Regions from separate parts of the Serratia sp. HNCC26DJ206 genome, predicted to be linked through region 1. Evidence: predicted binding sites of a transcription regulator. Region 1 holds the regulator's gene; each other region holds the start of a gene.
What was found. The regulator Fur, encoded in region 1, represses iron uptake genes when iron is present. The targets are predictions, from matches to a motif close to ATAATAATGAGAACNACTATCAA.

Region 1 (4,626 bases):
AACAACAACTGATTACCTAAGAGGTTGAAGATGAACAAGTTCAAGATGAGTGCTCTCGCAGCCCTGACGGCCACCGTCGGGCTATTTGGCAGCGTGGGTTCAGCCATGGCTAACCAGCAGGTTGTTGATCAACTCAGCCAGCTGAAAGTGAATCTTAAGATGCTGGACAACCGTGCGGCTGATAATGGCGTTGATTGCGCCAAGCTGGGTGCCGATTGGGCATCTTGCAATAAGGTGTTGATCACGCTGGCCAACGACGGTCAGGAAATCAAAGATAAAGACTGGGCAATTTATTTCCACAGCCCGCGTCAGACGCTGAAAGTGGATAACGAACAGTTCAAGATTACCCATATCACTGGCGATCTATACAAGCTGGAACCTACCGACAAATTCACCAGCTTCCCGGCCAAGCAGGCCGTTGAAATTCCGATTATTGCCGAATACTGGCAGGTGTTCCACAGTGATTTCTTGCCGCGCTGGTATGCCACTTCAGGCGATGCCAAGCCTAAGATCCTGACGAATACCGATACCGAAGATGTGAACCAGTTTGTTACCCCGTTTACTGGTGACCAGTGGAAGCGCACCAAGGACGACCATAACATTCTGATGGTGCCAGAAAGCCGTTTCACCAAGAACCAAGATCTGAAAGTGCTGCCAGCGGCAGCATTGCGTGGCCAGATCATCCCTACGCCGATGGAAGTTAACATTCATAAGCATGATGCTGACCTGAGCAAAGGCGTTACCTTGGATCTGAGCGCTTTGGCCAAGCCAGCGGCAGATGCGGCAGCTAAGCGCTTTGAACTGCTGGGCGTGGCAAACCATGCGGGTGGTTATCCAATCAAAACCGATATTCAGCCGGGCGCATTTAAAGGCGATCTGGCAGTTTCCGGCGCTTACCAACTGAAGATTGGCGAGAAAGGGGCCGTGATCACCGGCTTCGATCAGGCCGGGGTGTTCTATGGCCTGCAATCTATTCTGTCGCTGATCCCGTCTGATGGCAGCAAGAAGATCGCCACACTGGATGCTAAAGACGCACCGCGTTTCCAATACCGTGGCATCTTCCTGGATGTGGCGCGTAACTTCCACCATAAAGATGCGGTGCTGCGTCTGTTGGATCAGATGGCGGCCTATAAGCTGAACAAATTCCACTTCCATCTGACGGATGATGAAGGCTGGCGCATTGAGATCCCAGGCTTGCCGGAACTGACCGAGGTGGGTGGGCAGCGTTGCCATGACCTGAGCGAAACCACCTGTCTGCTGCCACAATACGGTTCAGGCCCAGAACCGCACGGTGGTTTCTTCTCCCGTCAGGACTACATCGATATCGTCAAATATGCCCAGGCGCGCCAGATTGAAGTGATCCCTGAGATCGACATGCCTGCGCATGCTCGCGCTGCGATTGTTTCCATGGAAGCGCGCTACAAGAAACTGCTGGCCGAAGGTAAAGAGAAAGAGGCGAATGAGTTCCGTCTGGTGGATCCGACAGATACCTCTAATACCACCTCAGTGCAGTATTTTAACCGTCAGAGCTACCTGAACCCGTGCCTGGATTCATCCAAAAACTTTGTTGATAAAGTGATTGGTGAAGTCGCCCAGATGCACAAAGAAGCCGGTCAACCACTGCAAACCTGGCACTTTGGTGGGGATGAAGCGAAGAATATCCGCTTGGGTGCTGGTTATACCGATGTGAAGAAGCCGGAAGCGGGCAAGGGCATTCTTGATCTGAGCAAAGAAGATAAACCATGGGCCAAGTCTGAGGTTTGTCAGGCGATCATCAAAGGCGGCAAAGTGGAAGATATGGAGCACTTGCCGAGCTACTTCGGGCTTGAAGTTAGCCAACTGGTGAAAGCGCACGGTATTGACAGAATGCAGGCGTGGCAGGATGGCCTGAAAGATGCCAAAGACTCGAAAGCTTTCGCGACTAAGAATGTTGCGGTGAACTTCTGGGATACCCTGTACTGGGGCGGCTTCGACTCGGCTAACGACTGGGCGAACAAGGGTTATGACGTTGTGCTCTCCAACCCGGATTACGTTTACATGGATTTCCCTTATGAAGTGACCCCGGAAGAGCATGGTTACTACTGGGGCACCCGCTTCAGCGATGAGCAGAAGATCTTCAGCTTCGCGCCAGACAACCTGCCACAAAACGCTGAAACTTCGGTTGACCGTGATGGCAACCACTTCACTGCCAAGAGTGATAAACCATGGCCGGGTGCTTATGGTCTTTCAGCCCAGCTGTGGAGTGAGGTTGTGCGTACCGATCAGCAAATGGAATATATGATTTACCCACGAGCGCTGTCGGTTGCGGAACGTGCTTGGCATCGTGCGAGCTGGGAACAGGACTATAAAGCCGGCCGTGAATACAAAGGTGGCGAAACCCATCAGGTCGATACCAAGGCGCTAGAAAAAGACTGGCTGCACTTTGCCAACCTGATCGGGCAACGTGAGTTGGCCAAGCTGGATAAAAGTGGCGTGAGCTACCGTCTGCCAGTTCCGGGGGCACGCGTTGTCGATGGCAAACTGGAGGCTAATATCGCCTTACCAGGTCTGGGGATTGAATATTCTACCGACGGTGGCAAACAGTGGCAGCGCTATGACGATCGTGCTCGCCCGGCCGTTGCGGGTGATGTTCAAATCCGCGCGGTCAGCCCGGATGGCAAACGCTTCAGCCGTGCTGAGCCGGTAAAAGCCTAAGCCAAAACTCAGCCCATTTGCGTGTCGGCGGATGGGCTGCAGGTGAAGTCCCGTGTCAGAGAAAAGTGCTATAAGAGAGTGTAATATTTGGCATTATCATTGTCCCCGGCCTGTCCGGGGATTTTTTATCTGTAAATCGCAGGCACAAAAAAACCGCCATCAAGGCGGTTTCTCATTTCTGGCAGGCCAGAGTTATCGCTTATCGTGCAGCGTATCGTTTTCGCGGCAATCACCCACCTCACAATGGCCGTACAGGTACAGGCTGTGATTGGTGAGCTTGATACCGTGCTGTTTGGCGATATCACGCTGACGTACTTCGATAGGCTCGTCGCTGAACTCGATCACTTTGCCGCAGTCCAGGCAAATCAGGTGGTCGTGATGATGTTGCTGGGTCAGTTCGAATACGGATTTACCGCCTTCAAAATTGTGACGAGTCACAATGCCCGCGTCATCAAATTGGTTCAGCACGCGGTAAACCGTTGCTAAGCCAATTTCTTCACCCATATCTATCAGTTTTTTGTACAGATCTTCCGCACTGACGTGATGGCATGCCGGATCCTGCAAGACTTCCAGGATTTTGAGTCGCGGAAGCGTGACTTTTAAGCCGGCCTTCTTCAATGCGTTATTGTTGTCAGTCATGCGGATTCAGTCCTGTTACTATGCTAATCAAGTTGAGGCGTTTTAGCCTATGGCATCGGTCGGCACAAAGAGTTAATTGCGTCTCATTATAGAACCGCTTGCCCTAAATAGAAACCGTCGGTCGTTAACAAAGGTATATCTGCGCTGTTGCATAGGGTACATGCAACGTCTTGATGATGGATGGGATAAACCGATGCCGCAGTCTACCCTGATGGTGCGGGAAGTTACAGACTTGTTGCTTCTATTACTCTAATCCGCGATACCGATAGCAGCCCTGTAGCCAACACTATGCGCTTTGCAGGGCTTTTGTACAATATCTGGAAAGGGGTACTTAGCCGACGATGTCAGCCAGGCTCAGCTCTTCGCTGATCTGTTTGACCCAGGCATCTACGCGTTCGTTGGTCAACTCAGGCTGACGATCTTCGTCAATGGCCAAGCCGACAAAGTGATGGTCGTCTGCCAAGCCTTTAGAGGCTTCGAAGTGGTAACCCTTGGTTGGCCAGTGGCCGATGATCGCAGCACCGCGTGGTTCAATGATGTCACGGATGGTACCCATCGCATCGCAGAAATATTCTGCATAGTCTTCTTGGTCACCACAACCAAACAGCGCCACCAGTTTGCCGTTGAAGTCAATATCTTCCAGCGTTGGGAAGAAGTCATCCCAGTCACACTGGGCTTCACCGTAATACCAGGTTGGGATGCCGAGCAGCAGGATGTCGAAAGCTTCCAGATCTTCTTTACTGCTTTTGGCAATGTCGTGAATTTCAGCCACGTCTTTGCCATATTTTTGCTGAAGATTTTTCTGGATCATCTTGGCAATGTTTTCGGTATTGCCAGTATCGCTGCCAAAGAAAATGCCTACATGAGCCATATTGCAGATAACCTTTTTAATTCAGTGGATATACCTTTGGAGTTCGCGGGTTGCTTACCTGCAACGTCGAGCCTTTTGGGTATCGTCTTACGTGAGATCAAGGCAAGAGTTCAGCGTGGTGACTCTCTCTTACCGGTAAATATCTATCATGCCAGAAATGTGCTCTGGGGTTTTATCGCATTTATGCGATACCGGGGAATCACTACAAGCGGTGTTGATCCGGCGTCATCCTTAACGCCGAGCCGCGCGTGCGGCTGAAGAGATCATGGCTCTGGCTGCTCTTCCGCCAGTTTTGCCAGCAGCATTTGCTCAATCAATTCGCTGCGACTGATGTTGCGCTGGTCCGCCAGTTTGTTCAGAGCATCCACGGCGTCTGCGTTGATTTTCAGCTCCACACGCCGTAATCCACGCACTTTGTCACG
Region 2 (4,626 bases), on a different contig from region 1:
AGGGTAGCGCCAAAGGCGCAAAAATAACTGGAGTGTATTGTCAGTAACTTAGCCCTGCTACACAATGCACATTCCTATCGATGTCTTGCCTATTTCTACTGAATGCTGTAGAAAAAAACCTGTTTTTTACTATTATCTGTGCTGGATTGTTCTGGGTGCAAGAGGGGTTTCCATGACTGAACTTGATGAGCTGCGCAGCCGCATGGCGCGCCAGGCAATGCGTTTTGCCAGTGTGAAAGGTTACAGCCCTTCGCCAGTGCCCAAGGTGAATATCCTGTACGTCAATGAGTATTGCCCGCGTCAGCCGGTGATGTACGAGCCCGGTATTGTGATCATCTTTCAGGGGCATAAGGTGGGCTACTGTGGCAACAAGGTGTTCCAGTACGATCCGCGCAATTATCTGCTGATGACGGTGCCGCTGCCGTTTGAATGCGAAACTTTCGCCAGCCTGGATCAGCCGCTAGTGGGCCTGGCGGTGAATATTGATATCCAAATGTTGCAGGATCTGCTGATCGACATTGGTGACGATGATTACCTGATGAAACCGCGCGTCGAAAGCAGCGGCGTCAATCTTTCACCGCTGACGGACGAAATGCTGTGCGCCACCGAACGCCTGCTGGACGTGATGGAAAAACCGCTCGATGCCCGCGTCTTGGGGCCGCAGATTGTGCGCGAGTTGTTGTATTACGTGCTGCGCGGCAGTTGCGGCGCGTCGTTGCAGGAGTTGGTCAACCGCCATACTCACTTCAGCCAGATTGCCAAAGCGCTGCGGCGGATTGAAAGCCAGTACGCCGATAACCTCAACGTCGAGCAGTTGGCCAACGAGGTGAATATGAGTATTTCGGCGTTCCACCATAACTTTAAAGCAGTAACCAATACGTCACCGTTGCAGTATGTGAAATCCTATCGCCTGCACAAAGCGCGGTTGCTGATGGTGCATGATGGGCTGAAAGCCAGCACGGCGGCGATCCGCGTGGGTTATGAAAGTGCTTCCCAGTTCAGCCGTGAGTTTAAGCGCCTGTTTGGCATTACGCCGAGCGATGAACTCGCCCGGCTGCGGGACAACAACGTGATAATGATGCAGGGTTAAGCGCTAGCGCGGCTCGCGCGCTTCTTGCGCCAAATCACCAACATCGCACCGAGCAGGCCGAAGACCAGCAGTGCGACGGGTAGGATCATCAACCCGGCCATCACCTGATCTTCATGGCGTTTCACCAGCGGGATCTGGCTGAAGGCGTAACCCAGGGTGATCACGGAACCGACCCAAAGCAGGCCACTCAACCAGTTAAAGATCTGAAAGCGTGTATTGCTCAGGCCGGAGATCCCCGCCATGGTCGGCAATAGCGTGCGGACGAACGCCAGAAAGCGCCCAATCAGCAGGGCCATCAGGCCGTGGCGGTTAAAAAGGACGTGGGCTCGTTGATGATATTGCAGCGGTAGCTGTAGCAGCCAGCCTTTTACCAGCGAAGTATGGCCTAACCATCGTCCTTGCAGATAACTCAGCCAGCAACCCAGGCTGGCGGCAACGGTCAGGATAATCAGGGCGGGGAGAAACCCCATTACGCCTTTGGCTATCAGTGCCCCGGCCAATAACAGCAGGCTGTCACCCGGCAGGAAGGAGGCGGGCAGTAATCCGTTTTCTAAAAACAGGGTGGCGAAAAGTACCAGGTAAACGACCCAAACCACGCCGGGCTCAGCCAAGGCAGCAAAGTCGTGCGTCCAAAGTGCGTGAACAATCTCTCTTAATACATCCATTTCTTGTCCTGTGGTGCCTGATCTGATTTTTTGCGGGCTACCATGCTTTAATCATGCTCAATTGTGTGCTGAGTGTACCGCTATTCGCTTAAGTGGACATTAAACAGAACGTAGAAATGTGCTACGAAGGGTAAAACGCGTAAAAAAAGGGCGGCAGAGTTGCCGCCCGCTAACGTTACGAGGCGATGCGTTTAAAACCGGCGGCCAGATCGTCGATCAGGTCCTGCACGTTTTCCAGCCCGATATGCAGACGCACCAGCGTGCCGGAGAAATCAACACCTCCCGCTGGGCGAATGGCCGCCAACTCTTCCGGCTGATTGGCCAGGATCAGCGACTCATAACCGCCCCAGGAATAGGCCATGCTGAAGTGGCTGAAGTTGTCGAGATAGTCGGCCAGTTGTCGATCGCTCAACCGCTGTTTCAGCACAAAGGAGAACAGGCCGTTGCAGCCGCTGAAATCACGGCGATAGAATTCATGGCCTTTACAGCTTGGCAGGGCCGGGTGATTGACCACCGCCACTTCTGGCCGCTGCGCCAGCCACTGTGCCACCGCGATGCTGCTCTGTTCATGCTGTTTCAACCGCACGTTCAGCGTGCGCAGGCCGCGGCTGGCCATGTAGGCGGTATCGGCGTCGACCATCTGGCCCATCAGATAGGAATATTCACGCAACTGATCCCAGCAGCGGGCATTGGCCACCGCCGTGCCGAGCATATAGTCGGAATGACCAATGATGTATTTGGTACCGGCCTGAATCGAAATATCGATGTCAAACTCCAACGCTTTGAACAGCACGCCAGCCGCCCAGGTATTGTCGATCATAATGACAATTTCCGGGTTCACGGCGCGGATGGCGCTGACGATTGCCGGAATGTCCTGCACTTCCATGGTGATAGAGCCGGGGGATTCGAGAAACACCACCTTGGTGTTGCTCTGGATCAGGTCGGCGATCCCGCTACCGATCAGTGGATCAAAATAGGTGGTGGCCACATTCATACGGCCAAGGATATGGGTGCAGAAATCCTGCGTGGGCTCATAAGCAGAACCGGTTACCAGCAGATGATCGCCCGCACCGACGAAAGACAGAATGGCATTCGCTACCGCAGCGGCCCCACACGGATACAGCACGCAGCCCGCGCCGCCTTCCAGTTCGGTCATCGCGTCCTGAAAGGCAAAATGGGTGAGCGTGCCGCGTCGCCCGTAAAACAGTTCACCTTGGGCACGTTTGGCGGTGGCATGCTTTTTGGCGGCAACCGATTCAAACACCAGTGAAGACGCGCGTTGGGTGACCGGGTTAACGGAGCCCTGCGTATAGCGTTTGCTGCGTCCGGCCACGATCAGCGCGGTTTCGATATTTTTTGACGTCATGCTTGATTTCCCTTTGCCTTGCTCCCCTGCGATAGCGCTTACGTTAGCATGGCGTTTAATAGCCATCCAGACGTTTTAACTGCTAAGAAAGGAAATGGGGGGATCGTTGTGTGCACAGCCAACGTACATACCGCTTGATATAAGACAAGTCTATTGAGTAAATAGTAATGATAACCACTATCAATTGCGGATTAATTTGATATCATCGCCAGCGGAATTCTTCCGTAAATGTCGAGATGGGTGGAGGCACAGCGTGAAAACGGCTGTCAGAACAATGAATCAAGAAGTCTGTGGCGCAGGCCGTGGGCAATGGAGTGCGCTGGGGCGCAAGCTGATCGCTTCACTGGTATTGGTGGCTGGGCTGGCGGGCAGCGTGCAGGCGGCTCCTGCCAATGCACCGGCAATCGCTGAAAGCGTGGCCGCCGCAACGGCTCCGGCGGAAAATAGGATGATGCCAGTGAACCCGGCACCAACGATCCAACCGCCAGAAACCCGTGGCATGGATCTCTCCGTCTGGGGGATGTACCAGCATGCGGACGTGGTAGTCAAAACCGTGATGATCGGCCTGGTGCTGGCTTCTATCGTCACCTGGACCATTCTGTTTGCCAAAGGCGGCGAACTGATTCGCTCCAAACGCCGTCTGCGCCGTGAACAACAGTCACTGGCCGATGTCCTCTCTCTGGACGATGCTACCGAACTGGCCCAAAGCTTTTCCGCAGAAAGTATCAGTGCGGTATTGCTGAACGATGCGCAGAACGAGCTGGATCTGTCGGCGGCCTCCAACGATAACAACGGTATTAAAGAACGCGCTGGCTTTCGCCTTGAGCGCCGCGTGGCAGCCTATGGGCGTCAACTGGGGCGTGGCAACGGTTTCCTGGCTACCATCGGTGCGATTTCACCGTTTGTTGGCCTGTTCGGCACCGTCTGGGGCATCATGAACAGCTTTATCGGCATCGCACAATCGCAAACCACCAATCTGGCGGTGGTGGCACCGGGGATCGCCGAAGCGCTGCTGGCAACCGCACTCGGTCTGGTGGCGGCGATTCCTGCGGTGGTGATTTACAACATTTTTGCCCGAGTGATTGGCGGCCATCGTGCCGAAGTCGGTGATATGGCTGCGCAGGTGCTGCTGCTGTTGGGGCGCGATCTGGATCTGGCGGCTACGATTGAGGCTAAACGCGCACAGCACCAGCACCAACTGCGGGTGGGGTGATTTATGGCGATGCGCTTGAATGAAGATCTGGACGACAGCGGCGAACTGCATGAAATCAACGTAACGCCGTTTATCGATGTCATGCTGGTGTTGTTGATTATCTTTATGGTGGCGGCACCGTTGGCCACGGTGGACATTCGTGTCGATCTGCCCGCTTCGACCGCCAAGCCGCAGCCGCGCCCGGAAAAACCGGTGTTTCTGTCGGTGAAGGCTGATAAGCAACTGTATGTAGGCGATGAGCCAGTGGTGGCCGAGCAACTGACGTCGGTGCTGGATCAACGCACCCAGTCGA
Region 3 (4,626 bases), on a different contig from region 1:
ATCTATACCCAAAGCTTTGCCCGCCTGGTGTGGTCGCAGGCGCAGACCAGGCCATCAAGCGCGCTGGCCAAACTTTCCGCAGGTCGGGTGCCGGTGAATGCCTTGAGCGCCGTAGTCGGTTGTTGCCTGATTTTCACCCTGCTGATCTATACCTTGAATCTGCCGCTCGATACGCTGCTGGTGTATGCCAATGGGATTTTCGTGCTGATTTATCTGCTGTGTATGCTGGCGGGCTGCCGGATCTTGCAGGGCCGTTCGCGGCTGATGGCGGTGATTGGTTCAATACTGTGTCTGTTGCTGCTGGTGATTATCGGCTGGAAAAGCCTGTATGCGTTGGTGATGCTGGCGCTGATCTGGCTGGTGCTGCCGCGCAAGCCGCAGGTGGTTGTCAGGAAGCAATAAGGGCGCGTAACCGCGCCCTCGTCAATCTTATTCGTCTGCGGGTTTGGTGGCTGGCGCGGCATTCAGCTTGCCTTCCAACTCGGCCAAACGCTGTTCCAGCAATGCCAGTTTCTCACGGGTGCGCAGCAACACCTGGGTCTGCACGTCGAACTCTTCGCGGTTAACCAGATCCAAACGGGTCAGCTGCGATTGCAACACTTGGCGAACCTTTTTCTCAACGTCTTCCCCGAATTCCCGTACGCCTTTAGGCAGAGATTCTTGTACCTGGCGTGCGATCTGTTCAATTTTTTTCGGGTCAATCATGGCATTTCCCTTTCTGATATTGAGTGGCTGATGCCTAGTGTAATGCGAGTTGCCCGCCGGATAAACCAATACTCGTCATCTAACGTCATGGCTTGAAAGACGGGGGTGATGGCGTTATAGTCGAAGGGCTTATTCTCAGGGCGGGGTGAAAGTCCCCACCGGCGGTAAATCACCTTCTACGGTGAAAGCCCGCGAGCGCTCAACCTGTTCTCAGGAATCGGTTAGAGGTCAGCAGATCCGGTGTAATTCCGGGGCCGACGGTTATAGTCCGGATGGGAGAGAGTAACGACACCTGTCGGGCTTATGCCCGCTTGCGTTATTTTTTCGGCTATGGTTATAGCCACTCCTCAAGCTAGCCCTGGTTCTGGTAATCCATAATTTTAATGAGGTTTTTTACCATGAATCAGACTCTACTTTCAGATTTCGGCACGCCAGCGGAACGCGTTGAACGCGCGCTCGATGCATTGCGCAATGGGCGCGGTGTGATGGTGCTCGATGATGAAAATCGTGAAAACGAAGGCGATATGATCTTCGCCGCAGAAACCATGACCGTTGAGCAGATGGCGCTGACCATTCGCCACGGCAGCGGTATTGTGTGCCTGTGTATCACCGAAGATCGCCGCCAGCAGCTTGAGCTGCCGATGATGGTCACCAACAACTCCAGTCAGTTCCAGACGGCGTTCACCGTGACCATCGAAGCCGCGCAGGGCGTGACTACCGGCGTATCGGCTTCCGATCGCCTGACCACCATTCGCGCAGCCATTGCCGACCATGCCAAGCCGAGCGATTTGAGCCGCCCAGGCCACGTGTTCCCACTGCGTGCCCAGCCGGGTGGCGTACTGAGCCGCCGTGGTCACACCGAAGCGACGATCGATCTGGTCTCTATGGCCGGTTTCAAACCTGCCGGTGTGCTGTGTGAACTGACCAACGATGATGGCAGCATGGCGCATGCGCCGGAAGTGATCGCGTTTGCCAAACAACACGAAATGGTTGTATTGACCATCGAAGATCTGGTGGCCTACCGTCAGGCGCAGGAAAAAAAAGCCAGTTAATACGTTGATTGGTATGAAAAAGCCGCTTTATCAGCGGCTTTTTTACGCCTAGTGAGCTTAACCAATCCCGCCGCTTTGCAGCAGCGTCAGGCTGAACCCCATCACTGCCATGCCACATAACACGCCATAACTTGGGTTATTGTGTGGATCGATCTCTTTCGCCAGCGGCATTAACTCATCTACCGACAGTGCCACCATAATCCCTGCGACCGCAGCCATAATCGATGCCATCACTACCGGTGAGATCATCGGGCCCAGCAACAGGAAGGCCATAACGCCCCCCAGAATTTCTGCCAAGCCGGAGATCCCTGACCACAGCAGCGCCTTGGTTTTGGAACCGGTCGCCGCATACACCGGCCCGGCGACCGCTAGCCCTTCGGGAATATTGTGGATCGCTACGGCCAAGGCAATTCCCATGCCCAGCTCTAGATCGGCGCTGGCCGTCACAAAGGTGGCGATGCCTTCTGGGAAGTTGTGCAGGCTGATACCCAACGTCAGCAGGACTGCCGTGCGCTTCAGGTTGTGCGGCTTAATCGGCTTTTGCATCAGATCCTGTGGATGCTGGTGTGGCAACATGCGATCGAGCGCAAAATAGCCCAGCAGCCCGAGCATGAACATGCCATAGCCGAGCACGGGTGACACCCCAGGGGTATGCAATGCGGCAGGCAGCATTTCCATCAATGAAATCAGCAACATAATCCCGGCGGCAAAACCGAGGGAAAACGCCAGCAGGCGGTTGGATGGCTTCTGGCCAATAATGCCGAACAGGGCACCGACAAAGGTTGCGCCACCGGCCAGCAGGGTCAGAATCAGCGGTACTGACAAGATAGGTTCCTTTACGCTAATGATTATTGTTTATGCTCCGATACTAACAGAGTAACGGCATAAATCGAGCGGATTTGGCTGATTGCTTCCATTGAGCTAGCCGTTCAAATTTATTGAAGATCATTATCATGGTTATCCGGCTGTCTCCGTAAAGCAAAGGGCGTAATGTAGTCAGCAGAAAGCCTATTACGCTAACCAAAGGATAACTTATGACCACCTCTCGTATGCGTGCACTGTTTCTTGGTCACGGTAGCCCGATGAACGTGCTGGAAGAGAACCGTTACACCCAGGCATGGCGTGCGCTGGGTGAACAGTTACCGCGTCCGAAAGCGATCGTTGCTGTTTCTGCCCACTGGTATACCCGGGGCACCGCTGTGACGGCGATGGAACAGCCAAAAACCATTCACGATTTTGGTGGCTTTCCTCAGGCATTGTTTGATACCCAGTATCCGGCACCCGGTTCACCCGAACTGGCGGCTCAATTGCAAACCTTGCTGGCTCCGATCGAGGTGGGGGCGGATACCGGTGAATGGGGATTGGATCACGGCACTTGGGGCGTACTGATCAAAATGTACCCGCAAGCGGATATCCCGGTGGTGCAGCTCAGCATTGATGGTACTCAGCCTGCGCAATATCACTATGAGCTTGGTCGCAAGCTGGCAGCGTTGCGCGATCAAGGCATCATGATCGTTGCTAGCGGTAACGTGGTGCATAACCTGCGGATGGTGAAATGGCAGGGGAATGCCAGCCCGTACCCATGGGCAGAATCATTCAATCAGTACGTGCGCGATAACCTGAATTATCAGGGTGAGAATCATCCACTGGTGAACTTTATGCAGCATGAAGGTGCTGCGTTGTCGAACCCGACGCCGGAACATTACCTGCCGTTGCTGTATGTGCTGGGGGGTTGGGACGGTAAAGAGCCGATCTCAATCCCGGTCGATGGCATCGAAATGGGCGCGTTGAGCATGCTGTCGGTACAGGTAGGATAAGATGATTGGGCGTAACCGAGCGCTACGCCCAATCTATTACAACGGGTTATCAGCCAAGAATAATATGCGGATAGAAGCGTGACAGATCCTGAGTGATCAACTCGCGATCTTCCCGCAGGCCGATACCACAAGGTTGATCGTTAACCAGCCAGCTACCAATCAGCGTATAGCTGCCCTCAAACTGCGGCAACGGATGGAACTGCTGCACAATCATGCCTTCTTCGCCGTATGGCCCTTCAACACGCGCCACTTCCTGGCCGTTCTGTACGATCTGGATATTCGCCCCTTCGCGTGAGAACAGCGGTTTGGTGACGTAGTGATCCATCTGCGGATGATCGTCTTGCGCAAAGTAAGCCGGTAACAGGTTGGGATGGTTGGGGAACATTTCCCACAGCAGCGGCAACAGCGCCTTGTTGGAGATAATGCTCTTCCAGGCCGGTTCCAGCCAGCGCACGCCGGCGTCTTCCAGCTTGGTAGAAAAGTTCTCGCGCAGCATGAACTCCCACGGATAAAGCTTGAACAGGTTACCGATAACCTGGTTTTGCAGATCGGTAAACTGGCCTCTTTCCCCAAGGCCGATCTCTTCCATAAACAGGAATTCGGTCGGCAGACCGGCTTCCAGCGCACAATCTTGCAGATATTGCACCGTACCGCGATCTTCTTCGCTGTCCTGGCAGCAGGCCAGATGCAGCAGGTTAAAACCGTGATTGGCTTGCAGATCGGCAAAGCGTTCGATCAGTTTTTCTTGCAGGCTGTTGTACTGATCGGACTCGGGATCCAGCTTGCCGGCGTTGAGCTGATCTTCCAGCCACAGCCATTGGAAAAAGGCCGCTTCATACAGCGATGTGGGCGTATCGGCGTTGTTTTCCAGCAACTTGGGTGGATTCACACCGTCATAAGCCAGATCGAGGCGCGAATACAGCGAAGGCTGATTGGTGCGCCAGGAACTGCGAACAAACTCCCAGGTATGCTTTGGAATACAGAACTTGGTCATCAACTCGTCGCTGTTGACCACTCGCTTCACCGCTTTCAGGCACATTTGATGCAATTCT

Region 2: the regulator Fur is predicted to act here: its motif matches at 3,283-3,305, upstream of exbB (tol-pal system-associated acyl-CoA thioesterase).
Region 3: the regulator Fur is predicted to act here: its motif matches at 2,696-2,718, upstream of ygiD (4,5-DOPA-extradiol-dioxygenase).

Annotation. Positions count from the first base shown of each region.
Region 1 is NZ_JBXUGP010000015.1:30,366-34,991, reverse strand. Features, by position in the region: gene AC2A1E_RS11645 (beta-N-acetylhexosaminidase) at 31-2,694, shown strand; gene fur (ferric iron uptake transcriptional regulator) at 2,887-3,333, opposite strand; gene fldA (flavodoxin FldA) at 3,665-4,204, opposite strand; gene ybfE (LexA regulated protein) at 4,468-4,626, opposite strand, start outside.
Region 2 is NZ_JBXUGP010000006.1:106,628-111,253, reverse strand. Features, by position in the region: gene AC2A1E_RS05760 (AraC family transcriptional regulator) at 173-1,090, shown strand; gene AC2A1E_RS05755 (DedA family protein) at 1,087-1,755, opposite strand; gene metC (cystathionine beta-lyase) at 1,931-3,121, opposite strand; gene exbB (tol-pal system-associated acyl-CoA thioesterase) at 3,375-4,334, shown strand; gene exbD (TonB system transport protein ExbD) at 4,338-4,626, shown strand, end outside.
Region 3 is NZ_JBXUGP010000006.1:153,575-158,200, reverse strand. Features, by position in the region: gene yjeH (L-methionine/branched-chain amino acid transporter) at 1-402, shown strand, start outside; gene ubiK (ubiquinone biosynthesis accessory factor UbiK) at 430-705, opposite strand; FMN riboswitch at 833-993, shown strand; gene ribB (3,4-dihydroxy-2-butanone-4-phosphate synthase) at 1,104-1,757, shown strand; gene zupT (zinc transporter ZupT) at 1,815-2,582, opposite strand; gene ygiD (4,5-DOPA-extradiol-dioxygenase) at 2,792-3,574, shown strand; gene AC2A1E_RS05955 (glutathionylspermidine synthase family protein) at 3,624-4,626, opposite strand, start outside.